Regions from separate parts of the Paenibacillus sp. FSL K6-1330 genome, predicted to be linked through region 1. Evidence: a T-box and tRNA genes for the amino acid it is inferred to sense, from the RefSeq annotation. Region 1 holds a T-box; the other holds one or more tRNA genes.
The links. The T-box of region 1 lies ahead of trpS (tryptophan--tRNA ligase). A T-box ahead of a tRNA ligase gene usually reads a tRNA of that ligase, here a tRNA-Trp.

Region 1 (7,787 bases):
GGACATACCTGCTAATGGTCGGGTGCGTGTAGACTTCCTACCGGAGTTGCAATCTGCCGCATCTCTTGTCCATCGTTGTGATCCGTACGGCTATAGCTGTCTCGCCTTACCCGAGCTCAAGGCATGGATTTCGTCCCAAGGCTTCGTTCAATCGGACCGGGAGCCGATCCGCGAGATCTATCTCACCTCGGATAAAGATATCTACGGCAAGAAGCGTCCTGCGGAATTGCTTATCCCCTTACAAGGTAACATGGAGTAACCCTTCCTTTGCACTAATAGGCTACCGAAAACGAACCTCGACCCATCCTAAATCCGTACTAACAGCAGCAGTAATCTGGCATGACTTTTATGTTCATGAAAAAACTCTAGAAAAATTCTAAACCACCCTCTTGACTCTCCCCTTAACAGGAGAGTGTACAGTAACGTTAAATCGAACAAGAGGAGTGGGGTTTCATGAAACGATTGGAAGGCAAAATTGCATTGGTTACAGGCGGAAGCCGAGGAATCGGCAAAGGAATCGCGCTTCGGCTGGCGGAAGAAGGCGCGCTGGTCGCTGTTCATTACGGAACTCGCCGAGATGCGGCGGATGAGGTTGTTCAGACTATTCAAAAACAGGGTGGGCGAGCTATCGCCCTGGGTGCCAAACTGGAATCGGTAGCCGGAGCAACAAGGCTTATTCATTCATTGGAGGAGGAACTTCTTCGCATAACGGAGGACAACCGTTTCGATATTCTGGTGAATAACGCAGGTATCGGAACCTCCAACACCTTTGAAGAGACGACCGAGGAAAGCTTCGATGAGCTGCTTGCCGTCAATGTAAAAGCACTGTTCTTCCTGGTCCAACAGGCGCTGCCGCTCCTTCGTGACGGCGGACGCATCGTCAACATCTCCTCCGGTGTTACGCGTATCGCCTATCCGCATATTATGGCTTACAACATAACCAAGGGAGCCATCAACACGTTCACCTTGCATCTCGCCAAGCTGCTGGGTCCACGTGGGATCACGGTGAATGCGGTTCTACCAGGCATCGTGGATACGGATGTGAATGCTGCATGGCTGCATACACCGGAAGGGCAGTTGCATGCCGCGGAGATGTCCGCGCTTGGCCGAATCGGCCAGCCGTCCGATATTGCAGATGTCGTCGCGTTTCTCGCATCCAGCGACGGACGCTGGGTAACAGGACAAATGGTTGACGCAACCGGCGGTTCACATCTGTAACTATGATAACAACGTCTATCGACGCACTCTCAAAGAAGACAGACCGCGTTTAGCGGTAGTTTTTCTTGCGATATCAGGCAGCAGCCCCTCCGAAGTTTATACTTTCTGATATCTTAAAAAGAGCTATCCTTGCTTGGCATTAACGCTAAGCAAGGATAGCTCTTATACTATATTCTGCTGGTAATCGGATCCGCAATCTACTCAAGATCGCTTTTTCCTGTACCTGTTGTTAATCAGATTCGCCCATCCGCACAATCGACTTCCGCTCCGGGTTCCAGCGCCATATCGGAGCCTTACCCCTTACCTGCAAGCCTCCTACCCATTTATCGATCGTTCCGGTGCAGGCATAGTCGGTCTTACCCGCTAGCACCTCATGCCCCAGACTCGTCACTTGCAGCACCCGATCTTGGAAATGGGGTACAGCTAGTTTAAAGTCGGGAAAAGGTGCTGTACCATCGATAACGAGCAAGGAATCCGGTCCCTCTGTCAGCTTCGCCAGGTAATACCAGAACTCCAGATCTCCCATTCCCAGTGTATGGAGCTGGTCACCTACCTTTCGGAATAACTCATGAGGCTTATGGATTCCGCCCGCTACAGCCTCTAACGTGGTCTGCTCAATGATCCCAAGTCCATTAATCACGGAGGGCAGCCGTGCCAGATGGGCCGCAAATGCAGCCCTAGCAAAAGGCAGTGCCGAGGAATCAACCTCCAGCATGCGCTGATGTTTCTCCGGCAGATCCGAAGTATAGGCTTCCCACAACATACTGCCCAGCATGAGCTCTTGTTCTCCAATCGTGTGCCATGTGCCCGATAAAGTCTCGAGCTGCTCCGTGCTGAGCTGCCCCAACCCACGAAAAAGCTCGATGCCCGGGTATGCGCCAATGCACAGCAGACTCAGCTTCGTATTTCCCAGTGACTGCTCCTTAAACCAATGCAGCAAATAAGACAGCATCGTCTGGTCAAACAGATCATGCTCAAACCAGAGCACGATTTCATCATATTGCTGAAAATCCTGAAGCTTCCTCTCCTGCGCCTCGCAGGTCCCGATATATTCCTTCTGCGGAATCCCCAGCGTTTGCTCCAGATACTGAGCTCTGGTTCTCCGATGATTCGGCACGTCCATCTTCGTGAAGACCGGACCAAAAGAATAAAGCTCTCGCCACACCAGAATGTCCCCTTGAATGTTCCCTTGCTTCAGCTTATCTCCTACCGAATCTCCATTAACGATGTGCAGCATACGTTTTCCTCCCTCATACAGATCGGTGAACACCGATACAAAGTCGGCTACGTGCAGCGTGTTCTTCAGCTTCCGCCGGGCATCAAAGAGTCGCTTCTTCAAAGCCGGCAGGGATATATCCAAATATTGCGAGATCTCCCGCAGGCTGTAGCCTTGAAAATAATAGAGCTGGACCGCAATCCGCATGCCGGGTGGCAAATCTGCGATCGTGGCATGCAGCTGACCGACCAGCTCTCTCTTTTCCACAACCGACTCCAAGCTTCGCTGATCTCCTACCGGCAATTCCATCTCATGCAGCGGTAACGTCTGAAACTGCTTGCGGCGAAAGTCCCTGTAACACTGCCGCTCAACGATCACTTTGAACCATCCGGGAAAACGCTGGGGATCCTGCAGCTTATGCAGATTCGCAAAAGCCTCCGTAAATGCCTCCTGCACGGCATCTTCCGCTAAATGTTGATCCTGCAATTTATCGTAGTTCACGGCCAGCGCCATGCCGGTAAAATGCTGAACCAAGCTTTCCTGGGCCTCCGCACTGCCCCGCCGGGCTGCCTCAATCCACTGGAACACGTTCACTTAAACCTCCCTTCCCGGTGTCTCTAACACTTAAGTGCCGATTCGTATAAAAAAGGTTACCTCACATTAAAATATTTTCAGTTCTTGTATGAAGAAAAACTGATCGTGGAAGCTCTTCATTGCCTTCCCCAACGCCGCGTGGTGGCCGTTTATCCGACGATAATCCCTCTTGACATTCACCTAACACCTGTGTAATGATTCTCATCATATTCATCTTGCTCTCTTTTCTTATCCGAAAGAGCAGCGCTGATGAATTTAAGAACAACATACCACACGGCTATGAGAAGAAATAGTAGCTTATCTCTCGAGGTCCAAGCGAACCGGCGAATGGTGCGAGGCCCGGTACCCCGAAATAAGTGAATGGATCTTCTCGCTTCAACCCGAACCTCCGATCTGTGCCGGAGCAGTAGGCCTTGACGGCTCTCCACCGTTATTTTGGGAGATATGACAGGCATAATGGTGCATTTTCCCCATTTCCACGTCATGCTTAAGAGCGACCGTACAGTCGAATTTGGGTGGTACCGCGAAAGTTACACTTCGTCCCATGGAGGGATGAGGTGTTTTTGTGTTGTTCGCAAACAATCAGGAGGTGTGTTATGAAACGATTATTGTCAGGAATTAAGCCGAGTGGAGATTTGAATATTGGCGGATACGGGGGTGCTCTCCGTCAGTATGTGAAGCTGCAGCATGAGTATGAGTCCTATTTCTTCGTGCCGGATCTGCATGCGATCACGGTCTATCAGGATCCCATGGAGCTGCACCAGCGCACGCGGGACATTGCCGCGCTGTACATTGCGTCGGGCATTGACCCCGATAAAGCGACGATCTTTCTGCAATCGCAGGTCCCCGCACATGTAGAGCTCGGGTGGTTGCTGGAGACGCAGGCGCATTTTGGTGAATTAAAGCGCATGACCCAATTCAAGGAGAAATCGGACGGAAAAGATACCGTGAGCTCCGCGTTGTTTACGTATCCGGTCCTGATGGCTGCCGATGTACTGCTCTACCAGGCAACGCATGTGCCTGTCGGTGACGATCAGAAGCAGCATCTGGAGCTGACCCGTGATGTAGCCGAGCGCTTCAATAACCGGTATAAACACACATTTACGCTTCCCGAGCCGATCATTCAGGATATTGGCTCCCGCATCATGGGCCTTGACGATCCGTCCAAAAAGATGAGCAAGAGCAATCCGAATAAAAATAGCTGCGTCCACATGATGGATACGCCGGAGGATATCCGCAAGAAATTCTCCAAAGCCGTTACCGACTCCGATGGCCAGGTCCGGCATGACTGGGAGCAAAAACCGGCGGTCAGCAATCTGATCGAGATTTACTCCGTATTCTCCGAGGAAGCCATCTCCGTCATCGAGAAACGGTATGAGGGCCAAGGATACGGCACGTTCAAGAAAGAATTGGCCGAGGTGGTCATCGAGAAACTTCAGCCGATCCAGGAGAAGTTCCATCAAATCGTGAATTCCTCCGAGCTTGATCGCATTTTGATGGACGGAGCGAAGCGGGCTTCCGAAACCGCAGGCCCAACACTGCTTGCCGCCAAGAAAGCGGTGGGATTGGTCACGTTCTGAAAGAACCGAGGGCGTCCCCTTGATGACTGTTTCCTTATCGGGAATCAGAACAAGGGACGCCCTGCTTATTTTGTTGGCATGCCTTTTTACATTGTACACAAGTATCTACGCCGCTTTAGTCTGTCCCGCCTCGCTTTAACCCCATGGTTCTTCTTATTCTCGCCTTATTTATTGAAATGCCTGCTATGTCGTTCCAGCCCCCTTGACATCATCTCCCTATCGTAACCGTAATCTTGTTCCCTTCATCAAGAACAGTGATCGCCAAGATGCCACTCTTCGAATCCAGGAAAGGGCGCAGCTCGAGTTGATAGGCGTCCGTACCGGCAACCGCCACGTCGCTCCTGGATATCGATTCCAGATGGGGATGGTAAATCAACGTCTCTCCAACGGATGAAACGAAATCTATACTTAAACTGCCGTTATCATGATCATAACGGTATGCTGAGAGCACGCCGGCTGTCGCTTGCGGATACGCGCGATTCAACGCTTTGACATATGGGGCTTCCTTGAAGCCGTCACACCAACACCAGTATGTGTTACTCCAAAGATACCGCTCAAATATCGCAATGATCTGCTTGGAAAGCTGAAAGGTTGCCGGATGTTGGGAGAAGGCCCCCCATTCCCCGACCAGGACCGGCACGTTCAATCGTTCCTGCACCTTGCGATGGGTAGCAAAAATCAGCTGGACGCGATCCTGATTGTAAATGTCATAATGCTCCGTATCGACCACCAGATCATAGCCGTGCGGTGCAAACACCTGATGGTGTAAGGTTTGACCGGCCGGATCCTGCACAAGCTGCAAGCCGGACTCGATCCCCATGTTCGAGAAATAGCTCGTTTCCAGCATCAAAAATCCGTCCGGGGAAACGGAGCGAATTGCTGCCGCTGTCTTGTTGAAAAAGGGCGCGAGAACTTCCCGTTCGAAGATTTGCGAGACTTCTCTGGCGCTGTCGACGAGTATGCGGTACGTATCCATCTCCGCCATCCCGGCAAGAACCTCTAGCCTCTTTTCCTCGTCAAACCAGAGTCCGGCAAGCTGTTCCATGTTCGGGTCGGCTATTCCCATCACATGCCCCGCATATGCGGCAATGATGGTGCCAAGCACCTCCTGTCCGCTTGTTCCGGGGTACGGCTCGTTCATCATGTCATAACCGATGATATTCGGACAATCAGCCATAAACTGTGCCGCATGCTTCCACATCGCTGCATAGTGATCCTGCAGGCCGATCCCGTCGGAAGCGGACGTATTCCGCCAGAAGTGATCCAGAGCGCGGTTCACAGCCGGACTTTCCAGGTAGGCGTCACTCCAAATATGTCCGGTAACATGAGGAAGATCATCGGAGAGGGTGGCCCATGCGGGAGCCCCGTCGCCGTAGAGCAAGCTGTACAAATCCTGATGCATATCCAGAAAAACATAGAGATCATTCTGCTCAGCCCATACAACTTGCTGCTTGATTCTGCTCAGATACGCATCGTCGTAGACCCCAGGCTCCGGCTCGACGCCATCCCATATTAAACCTAGACGGACAACGTTAAATCCTTGTTCGCGGAACCAGGCGAACAGAGCTGCATCACAGGGCTCAACATATCCTTTTGCCTTGTCCTTGCATACGAGATTGATGCCGTTCAGGATCACTTGAGCGCCGTCTTCATTCAAGAATCGTTGTCCGTCGATCACTAATTTTTTCATGTCCGCTTCCCCCTATCGTTCTTCTACCGGAATGTAAATTTCAATGTAATGATTGTCGTACTGGTTATAGAGATTGACTTCGAGAGAATGACCCGCGATCTTTAGTCCGCGATTGCGAATGAAAGCTTTCATCTGATCGTAGTGATCGTCCATCTTGGCATAGTCGTCCCTGCCGATAACCACGCATTTTCTGGCACAGTAGCGAGGCTCAAGTTTCTGAAAGACGGAAGAGTCACCCTCCATCGGGAAGGTGGACAGAATGCCATTGTACAGGTAATTGTGATAACGGCCTGCGTTAAGGTTATCTTGCGACACAATCGATATGGTATGGCAGAATGCAAGCCATTCTCTGGCATGGATTCTTCGTACCTGTTGCTGCACTTTGCTCCCGAGTCCATGATCTCCGCTCTCCATGATGGAATCGGTAAGCAGCACCCAGCTCGGGTGGCTTAGTACAAGCTCAATGACCTCCGTATTATCGAACCGTTGAAGCTGAACATCCAACACGTCCAGCTTGTGAGACAAATGTTTCAAATAAGTCCGCTGGCGGTCAATGTCTTGCCGCTTGTCAGAGAGCAGCATGCGAATAGCGTCTAGGCTGTTGTCCCGAAGCAGTGCTTGGATTCGCTCGATCGACACATCCATGGCCCGCAGCATTCGAATCGTGATGAGTGAATCGAACTGCTCAAGATCATAATAGCGGTACTTGTTCGCGTCCCGAGTGCGGGAATGAAGCAGTCCGATCTTATCGTAATAACGCAAGGTATCGATCGGGATATCCAGAATTTTGGACACTTCGCCAATCGTAAAATTCAAATTTAACGCCGATTCCTTCACATCTTCACCCCCCCTCTTCTGGCGCTATTGCTGAACGCGGAGATGTCATCCTCTTTTTTCTTATCAAAAGGGTACAACGCCAGCGGAATTAATCCGAGGAGAAAAGCAGCCAGCGGAATCAAGCCGGTTGCTACCCGAATGCCGAGCATGGCGGACTCGGACTGTTCCGCAGTAAGACCGTCATATCCGTATGCCCCGATGACATTAATGAAGATAACCGTTTGCAGGCTGGAGAAGGCGACCGTGAATAACGAGAACAATCCGTTAAACAGCCCGGTTTTCCGCACGCCGGTCGTGCGCTCATTCTCGTCGATGAGCAGCGCCGAGGCCGGAGATATTGCCGTTCGAAGATAGTTCACAGCAAAGACGATCAGAACGTAGGATGCCGCCGCGGTCCATATGCCGTCAGCAAGAAAGATCCCCCCGTATCCGAGCACCACAAAGATTGTCCCCAGGTATACACTCTTCTTCGTTCCGTTTTTCTTGACGATAGATCCCATGACCGGCAAGAATAGGAGCGCGATCACATGCGTACTCACATCGATGACGGTAGCTTCGATACCCGTTGACTGCACGACGCTGTCCATGTAGTAAAGAAACGGCGTAAAGTAGAAGAACACGGGGCCAGTGACGATGGTAAATATAATAAAGG
Region 2 (7,787 bases), 790 kb from region 1:
ATACATCTTCTCATCGTCCAGATAGCTGGTCAGTACAATGACCTTAAGATTCGGAAACTGATTCATCAATTGGCGCGTCGTCTCGATTCCATCCATTCCGTCCATCACCAAGTCCATCAGCACCACATCAGGATGATATTCCTGCGCTAAGCGTATCCCTTCCTCGCCGCTGCCCGCTTCACCAACCACCTCGATGCCGTCCTCTGTACCAAGCACAGCCGCTAAACCGATCCGGACCATCTCATGATCATCCACCAGCAGCACCTTAATCGGCGTTTCCATCTACATCCCCCCGTTTACGTTCATCATTTATGAGTGGCACAACGATCTCAATTCGAGTCCCTTTACCCGGTGCTGTTATGAATTGTACCGAGCCCCCGATCTCCGTCACCCGTTCCTGCATCGTCGATAGACCGTAGGAAGTCTGTTTCTTGTCATCCAATTCAAATCCGATCCCATCGTCCCGCAGCATTACCCGAACAGTATTCTGCCTGCGGTGAATTCGGATGTCCATTTTCTCCGCTTTCGAGTGTCTGAGGGTGTTCGACATGGCCTCCTGGATAATACGGAACAGATGATTTTCGATCCCTTTAAGCAAATGTATGTCATCGTCCATCTCAAACGTAATTTCCATAGGTACTTTAATCCGCAATTCCTTGATCAGATCCTTCAGCCCTTGCTCCAGTGCTTTCCCTTCGAGATAAACAGGCCGCAGATGAAGAAGAAGCGCCCTCATCTCGGACTGGGCCACAGCCGACATTTCCTCAATCAGAGCCACCTGGCGCTGCGCTTTGTCAAAATCCTTATCCAATGTCCTACCCACAGCGGTTGCCGTCATCGAGATGGCAAACAGCTGCTGAGAAACCGCATCATGAAGCTCGCGCGCCAGACGCTGCCTCTCTTCCACAATTGCTGTTACCCTGGCCTGCTCGGCAAGCTGGGCATTGTTCGTTGATAACCGCTGCAGAGAAGATACTTGATCCTCCCAGCGTTTGCTGATCTTCACCAGCTGTTCTCCAAGCCGTCCCACTTCGTCTTCGCCGATGTCCGGCATCACGTCCGTAAGGCTGCCTTTTTCCCAGTTCACCAGTGTTTCCCTTACAAGATCAACTCGTCGTTTTACCCGGTATCCCTGGAAGAAGCCATAGATCGCACCCAGCCCGATCGGCAGCAATACCAGAGTGATGCCGGCTTCGATCCGGTTCTTCCACGTCTCAAATGGTTGAAGATAACCATATGTATATAATAAATATAGGACAACGAGCATGACAACCAATCCCAGAAGGGTCCCCTCACGCATACTTCGGGTAATTATATTTGCTTTCTTTTCCGTTTCCACGGGGCAACCCTCCTGAATGGTTTACACAAGACATACGTTTATTATGTCATTTTTATATTCAAATCTCCGCCTAAATAAGAAACAATAAATTTCACTTTATATTCACTGGCCTCGTAATTGGGTGATATATACCGCACGCGGTTTAATATGCCGGTTTCCTTCCGGTCGTCCATATGAATCGAGCCAAACAGGATCGAGGCTTCGATCTCCACCCCATAATAGTCCGGGATCATCAGATCAATATCCCCCAGCATTCCATGGAACATAAGGACCGTTTGGCGTTCCTCTGGAAGCGCCAGGGACAGATCCACATCCGCTTCTCCAAGTACATGCCACACACTCAGACTGCGCATCACCCATGGAGTCAGATCCCAATCAAAGTTAGACATAAAGTTCTGCTTCTGAACGTACTTTGTCGTGGTATGGGCTCGCTTGGACTTGCCATAAAAAATACCTAGCGATATCAAGCTGATGCCGATAATCAACATGAGATGCTCCAGCAGCAGCAGTACGGCACCTACTCCGAGCAGAATGTATCCCTTCTTCAAATAGCCCTGTCTGATCTGAAGGACACCTGCGAACATGAGTAACAGGGCGACAATGGTGAAGAAACCAAACCATCGGCCGAAAAGCATAATAAAACCCAAGCTGATTAAACCAACTGCTATCCAGCGGTTTCTGTCCATGTCGCACCTCCTTGATGACCAAGATATAAGCTCGGAAAAGCCATAGCAGTGAGACGTTCTCCACTGTATGGCTTTGCCTGTACTATACGACAATCTCATTCGTATAGCATATCATATGAACATGGTGTTCGAATACGGTTTAATCTTATTTTGCTGACTTGTTAAGGAATTACTCGGACTTCGAAGAATTCCCCATTTTGTTTTTCAAAGCTTGCAGCTGCTCATCGACTTTCAATTGCTTCTCAGCATCCACTGGGCTTGTGTATACTGCATTGTTAGGACGGTATGGGGCGCGAAGCACATCAGCTTCTGCTTCCAGTTGCATGATTTTTTCCTCCATGCGGTGGAAGCCCATCGAAGCACTGCCGCTTTCGATCGTATGCAGGCTGCTCACTTGAGACATTTGCTTCTTCGCTTTAGCCATTTGAGCGCGAGCTACAAGCTCATTGCGCTTGTTGCGCATTTTGTAGAACTCGTCTTTCATTTCATGCAGCTGAGCTACAAGTTCTTTCGCTTGAGCCTCGGATTGCAGGTGCAATTCCACGTACTCGGTTTCTTTTTGATCGAAATAGATCTTCTCTTCAAGCAGCTTGCGAGCCACTTCTTCTTGACCATTTTTAAGAGCCAATTCAGCTTGAGCTTCACGTTGTGCCGCCATCTTCACAGCCTCATCGACGCGCTGCTTCATACGACGCTCGTTAGCCATTTGCTTCGCTACTGTTACCTCTGCTTCATGAATTTCTGCCTCCATGTCGCGCAGGTACTGGTTCAACATTACGATTGGATCCTCTACTTTATCCAGCAGTTCATTCACCGATGCTTTCGTCATATCCTTAATTCTTTTAAATACTCCCATGTTATTTATCTCCCTTCTCATAGTTCGAAAGTTTTTTCTTCAATTCTTCGATTTCTTTTTGCATTGCTTTTCTCTCAATATCCTTCATCATCGCATCCAGATCGGAATCCGCAGACGCATTGTTTCTTGTGCCATTGGGACGGTCATATTTGGGGCCAAAACTTCCATGCTCATTAGGATAGCCTTGACGTCCATAAGCATCGTTATAGCTGTTGTAGCCTAGTCCCGGGCCCGGATGATCGTTGTAACGGTATCCGCCACCATGTCTTCCCTGTGGACCATACGGATCGTGATAGTACGGCTCCTTAGGTACTACAAGGGATGCAATCAGATAGATCAACAGCGTTGTACCGCCTGTGAAAAAGATACTGACTACAAATATGATTCTAAGTAGGGTAGATTCGACTCCGAAATGATCGGATATACCGCCGATCAACCCTGTGAACATCTTGTCTCGGGTGGAACGGTACAATCTAGTCATGGTTACTCCTTTCCGCTGTTATTCAGCTTTTGCTTCAGGCGGGCAAGTTCTTTTTCCAATACAGTGGAGACTGTTTCACCAGCCTGATCCATGTATTCCTGCCCCATGCGGCGTAAATCGCGAAGACTTCTGGCTTCCAGTTCCCAGTCGCTGATACGGTCTTCGAGACGATTGAACATCTTCGGTACATCAGGACCGCCGCCATAGGAGCCTGTACGTTCATTCATTTTTTGCTGAAGACGAAGGGTTTCCACTCGGGCAACATAATACTGACGTTTGCTGTATACCGTCTGATATTCCATCCGCAGCTCGCCGAGCTGCTCCTCGATTTCTTTTAACGACTCCAGGCTTGAGGACAACAGGCCTTGATACTGTTCAATCTTTTCCTCATAGATCAGCTTCTCCTGCAATGCCAGCTTGGCAAGATGTTCTTCACCGGCCTTCAGTGCAAGCAGTGCCTGCTCTTCGCGTTTATATCGCATGGTTTCTGCTTGATCCACCTGCTGCTTCAGCTGTCTGGAATGTACTTGACATTGCTGCTGCAGCTTCTCAGCCTCAGCAATGTCCTGTCTGGTTGAATGTAGGAACTGGTCGATCAATCGAACCGGATCCTGGCTCTGCTCGAGCTTTTCATTCAATGTTGCTACGGTTATGTCTCTTATCCGCCGGAAAACACTCATATTCGCTTAGCCCTCCTCATCTATCATGATCTGTTGTTTTTGCATGTTATTTAATGTAGTGGTTTTTATCAATAACGGGGTCTACCATTCTTCAATCGGGACACCCCGTAGATGATCAAGATGATTCCAAGGATCGGACCGATCAGCCAAGACAGTTTACCCATCAACCAGATCACACCGATACCGAGAATAACCCATCCCATCAAGGTGTTACCTCTCCGGATCCCGTAGTATCCCAAAGCGACCATCAGGATTGGAATTACAAGACTGAACAACCATCCAAGCAGAGGACCGAATACTCCCAGGAGAACCAAGATCCCTACACCAATCAACAGGATACTCATTCCATTTCCTTTTGAATTTCTCATTTATACACCGCCTTTCTGTTGTTTGATCGTTGTTTCATTTGTTCAACCTTATGACTCTATTCTAGGTAATTTCGAGTTTCACTAAAACGGCCTGGGGACGGTTTTTGCACCTAGACCTAAGGCGGGGCCTCCTATAGACCTGCGTCCAACCCTGCACTGGATCAATGATTCGATAAGCTGACCTGTGTAGATGAATCCTCCGGTATCCTTGCTTTTGTTTTACCTAATAAAGAGACGTGCTTTCTAATGTTAGTTTAGTTTGATGAGTATAGCTTCAGCTCTAAGGTGATAGTAGTAAAGCCCGTGGAACGGTAGGTTAAGGTAGCGGTAGGATGAAGCATGGGGCCGAATATGAAAATCATGAAGAAGGATACCATAGTAAAGGAAGTGGGATTGATCTAAGGAGGTTGCATCTCAGAAGTTTGCATAGGATTAAGGTGTATTGCTTGCGAGTTATAAAATGAAGTGACATAACACTTAAGCTCATCAAGATTAGCCTTTTATCATGAAGAGTAACGGATCTTCAGCTTAGCTGCTACCGAGAAACGAATATCGATGTAAATGCAACGAAAAAAGGAATGCAGACGTTTATAGTCTACATTCCTTTTGGATGATGCCGGTGAAGGGACTCGAACCCCCACGGTTTCCCTCACGATTTTGAGTCGCGCGCGTCTGCCAATTCCGCCACACCGGCTTACTTTATGGCGTGCCCTAAGAGATTCGAACTCCTGACCTTTTGATTCGTAGTCAAACGCTCTATCCAGCTGAGCTAAGGGCACATAGTTTTGTTATGGAGGCGCCACCCAGATTCGAACTGGGGATAAAGCTTTTGCAGAGCTGTGCCTTACCACTTGGCTATGGCGCCAGAAATAAAAATGGAGCGGACGACGGGAATCGAACCCGCGACCCTCGCCTTGGCAAGGCGATGCTCTACCGCTGAGCCACGTCCGCAAACATAAAAATCAATGGCTGGGGATATAGGATTCGAACCTATGCATGACGGAGTCAAAGTCCGTTGCCTTACCGCTTGGCTAATCCCCAACATTTTTAAAAAAACTATGGGGCGACCGATGGGTCTCGAACCCACGAATGCCGGAACCACAATCCGGTGCGTTAACCCCTTCGCCACGATCGCCATAATGTAATAGTTTTTTTAGAGAATAATCATAATGAAATAATGGGCGACCGATGGGTCTCGAACCCACGAATGCCGGAACCACAATCCGGTGCGTTAACCCCTTCGCCACGATCGCCAAGTTCATTATAAATATTCAATGGCAGGGGCAGCAGGAATTGAACCCACACCAACGGTTTTGGAGACCGTTGTTCTACCTTTAAACTATGCCCCTAAAAACTGGTGGAGGATGATGGATTCGAACCACCGAACTCGAAGAGAGCAGATTTACAGTCTGCCGTGTTTAGCCACTTCACTAATCCTCCAGAATGGTGCCGGCGAGAGGACTTGAACCCCCAACCTACTGATTACAAGTCAGTTGCTCTACCAATTGAGCTACACCGGCATATAAAGTTATAAAACGTACATGGTGGCTCGGGACGGAATCGAACCGCCGACACGAGGATTTTCAGTCCTCTGCTCTACCGACTGAGCTACCGAGCCTTAAAGCTCTTCGCGAACTTTGACGGAACCCAATATCGGATACTCATCTCATCCCAAAGTTATAAATAATGGCGGAACTGACGGGATTCGAACCCGCGATCTCCTGCGTGACAGGCAGGCATGTTAGGCCTCTACACCACAGTTCCATGAGGCATTATCGCTATCGCGATATAAATTGGTTGCGGGGGCAGGATTTGAACCTACGACCTTCGGGTTATGAGCCCGACGAGCTACCGAACTGCTCCACCCCGCGTCATTAAAAGGGTTGCTTGTATGGGGTCCCCGAATAGTAATCGGAATTACTTGCGAAGCATGAGCTTCACTTTTTGGGGATAAATCATGGTGGAGGCTGAGGGGATCGAACCCCCGACCCTCTGCTTGTAAGGCAGATGCTCTCCCAGCTGAGCTAAGCCTCCGTAACAAAGCGACTTTAATCATACCAAAATCTGATATAAGAAGCAAGTGTTTTTCAAAAGAAAGTGGTGACCCGTAGGGGATACTCTCACTTCGTTCTAGACTGCGAAGCCTATACTACCGAAGTTAAGCTCCGACGAACCGACGGGATTCTCATCCCCTGATGCAATAAAGAAAGTGGTGACCCGTAGGGGATTCGAACCCCTGTTACCTCCGTGAAAGGGAGGTGTCTTAACCCCTTGACCAACGGGCCTTGCTTGAAATAATAGTGGCGGAGAGAGAGGGATTCGAACCCTCGAGACGCTTTTGGCGCCTACACGATTTCCAATCGTGCTCCTTCGGCCAACTCGGACACCTCTCCATAAATGGCTCCCCGAACAGGACTCGAACCTGTGACAACTCGATTAACAGTCGAGTGCTCTACCAACTGAGCTATCAGGGAACAATATTTAATTCAAGTGATTGATCACCTGAAAACTAGATACGAAACGAATTTGCAGCACATTGAAATAGTTTTTGGATAAGCCCTCGACCGATTAGTATTGGTCAGCTCCATGCATTGCTGCACTTCCACCTCCAACCTATCTACCTCGTGGTCTTCAAGGGGTCTTACGAATTGGGAAATCTCATCTTGAGGGGGGCTTCACGCTTAGATGCTTTCAGCGCTTATCCCTTCCGTACGTAGCTACCCAGCCATGCTCCTGGCGGAACAACTGGTGCACCAGCGGTACGTCCATCCCGGTCCTCTCGTACTAAGGACAGCTCCTCTCAAATTTCCTACGCCCACGACAGATAGGGACCGAACTGTCTCACGACGTTCTGAACCCAGCTCGCGTACCGCTTTAATGGGCGAACAGCCCAACCCTTGGGACCTACTTCAGCCCCAGGATGCGATGAGCCGACATCGAGGTGCCAAACCTCCCCGTCGATGTGGACTCTTGGGGGAGATAAGCCTGTTATCCCCAGGGTAGCTTTTATCCGTTGAGCGATGGCCCTTCCATGCGGTACCACCGGATCACTAAGCCCGACTTTCGTCCCTGCTCGACTTGTAGGTCTCGCAGTCAAGCTCCCTTATGCCTTTGCACTCTTCGAATGATTTCCAACCATTCTGAGGGAACCTTGGGGCGCCTCCGTTACTCTTTAGGAGGCGACCGCCCCAGTCAAACTGCCCGCCTGACACTGTCCCCGTACCGGATTACGGTACCAGGTTAGAACCTAGATACGATCAGGGTGGTATCCCAACGTCGCCTCCACACAAGCTGGCGCTCATGCTTCAAAGGCTCCCACCTATCCTGTACAGATCGTACCCAAATCCAATATCAAGCTGCAGTAAAGCTCCATGGGG

Region 2: it has a tRNA-Trp gene. The T-box ahead of trpS (tryptophan--tRNA ligase) is inferred to sense a tRNA for this amino acid. The anticodon was not compared.

The regions. Positions count from the first base shown of each region.
Region 1 is NZ_CP150269.1:7,161,487-7,169,273, forward strand. Features, by position in the region: gene NYE54_RS32600 (MerR family transcriptional regulator) at 1-259, shown strand, start outside; gene NYE54_RS32605 (SDR family oxidoreductase) at 454-1,218, shown strand; gene NYE54_RS32610 (sigma-70 family RNA polymerase sigma factor) at 1,448-3,022, opposite strand; T-box leader at 3,299-3,576, shown strand; gene trpS (tryptophan--tRNA ligase) at 3,625-4,608, shown strand; gene NYE54_RS32620 (cellulase family glycosylhydrolase) at 4,817-6,298, opposite strand; gene NYE54_RS32625 (MerR family transcriptional regulator) at 6,311-7,135, opposite strand; gene NYE54_RS32630 (MFS transporter) at 7,132-7,787, opposite strand, start outside.
Region 2 is NZ_CP150269.1:6,369,320-6,377,106, forward strand. Features, by position in the region: gene NYE54_RS29140 (response regulator transcription factor) at 1-282, opposite strand, end outside; gene NYE54_RS29145 (sensor histidine kinase) at 266-1,339, opposite strand; gene liaF (cell wall-active antibiotics response protein LiaF) at 1,381-2,025, opposite strand; gene NYE54_RS29155 (PspA/IM30 family protein) at 2,195-2,881, opposite strand; gene NYE54_RS29160 (PspC domain-containing protein) at 2,883-3,362, opposite strand; gene NYE54_RS29165 (PspA/IM30 family protein) at 3,365-4,042, opposite strand; gene NYE54_RS29170 (hypothetical protein) at 4,111-4,410, opposite strand; tRNA gene NYE54_RS29175 (tRNA-Leu) at 5,025-5,104, opposite strand; tRNA gene NYE54_RS29180 (tRNA-Arg) at 5,113-5,189, opposite strand; tRNA gene NYE54_RS29185 (tRNA-Cys) at 5,202-5,275, opposite strand; tRNA gene NYE54_RS29190 (tRNA-Gly) at 5,287-5,361, opposite strand; tRNA gene NYE54_RS29195 (tRNA-Gln) at 5,377-5,451, opposite strand; tRNA gene NYE54_RS29200 (tRNA-His) at 5,470-5,545, opposite strand; tRNA gene NYE54_RS29205 (tRNA-His) at 5,591-5,663, opposite strand; tRNA gene NYE54_RS29210 (tRNA-Trp) at 5,686-5,759, opposite strand; tRNA gene NYE54_RS29215 (tRNA-Tyr) at 5,766-5,850, opposite strand; tRNA gene NYE54_RS29220 (tRNA-Thr) at 5,855-5,930, opposite strand; tRNA gene NYE54_RS29225 (tRNA-Phe) at 5,953-6,028, opposite strand; tRNA gene NYE54_RS29230 (tRNA-Asp) at 6,098-6,174, opposite strand; tRNA gene NYE54_RS29235 (tRNA-Met) at 6,205-6,281, opposite strand; tRNA gene NYE54_RS29240 (tRNA-Val) at 6,369-6,444, opposite strand; tRNA gene NYE54_RS29245 (tRNA-Glu) at 6,621-6,695, opposite strand; tRNA gene NYE54_RS29250 (tRNA-Ser) at 6,712-6,803, opposite strand; tRNA gene NYE54_RS29255 (tRNA-Asn) at 6,809-6,884, opposite strand; rRNA gene NYE54_RS29260 (23S ribosomal RNA) at 6,959-7,787, opposite strand, start outside.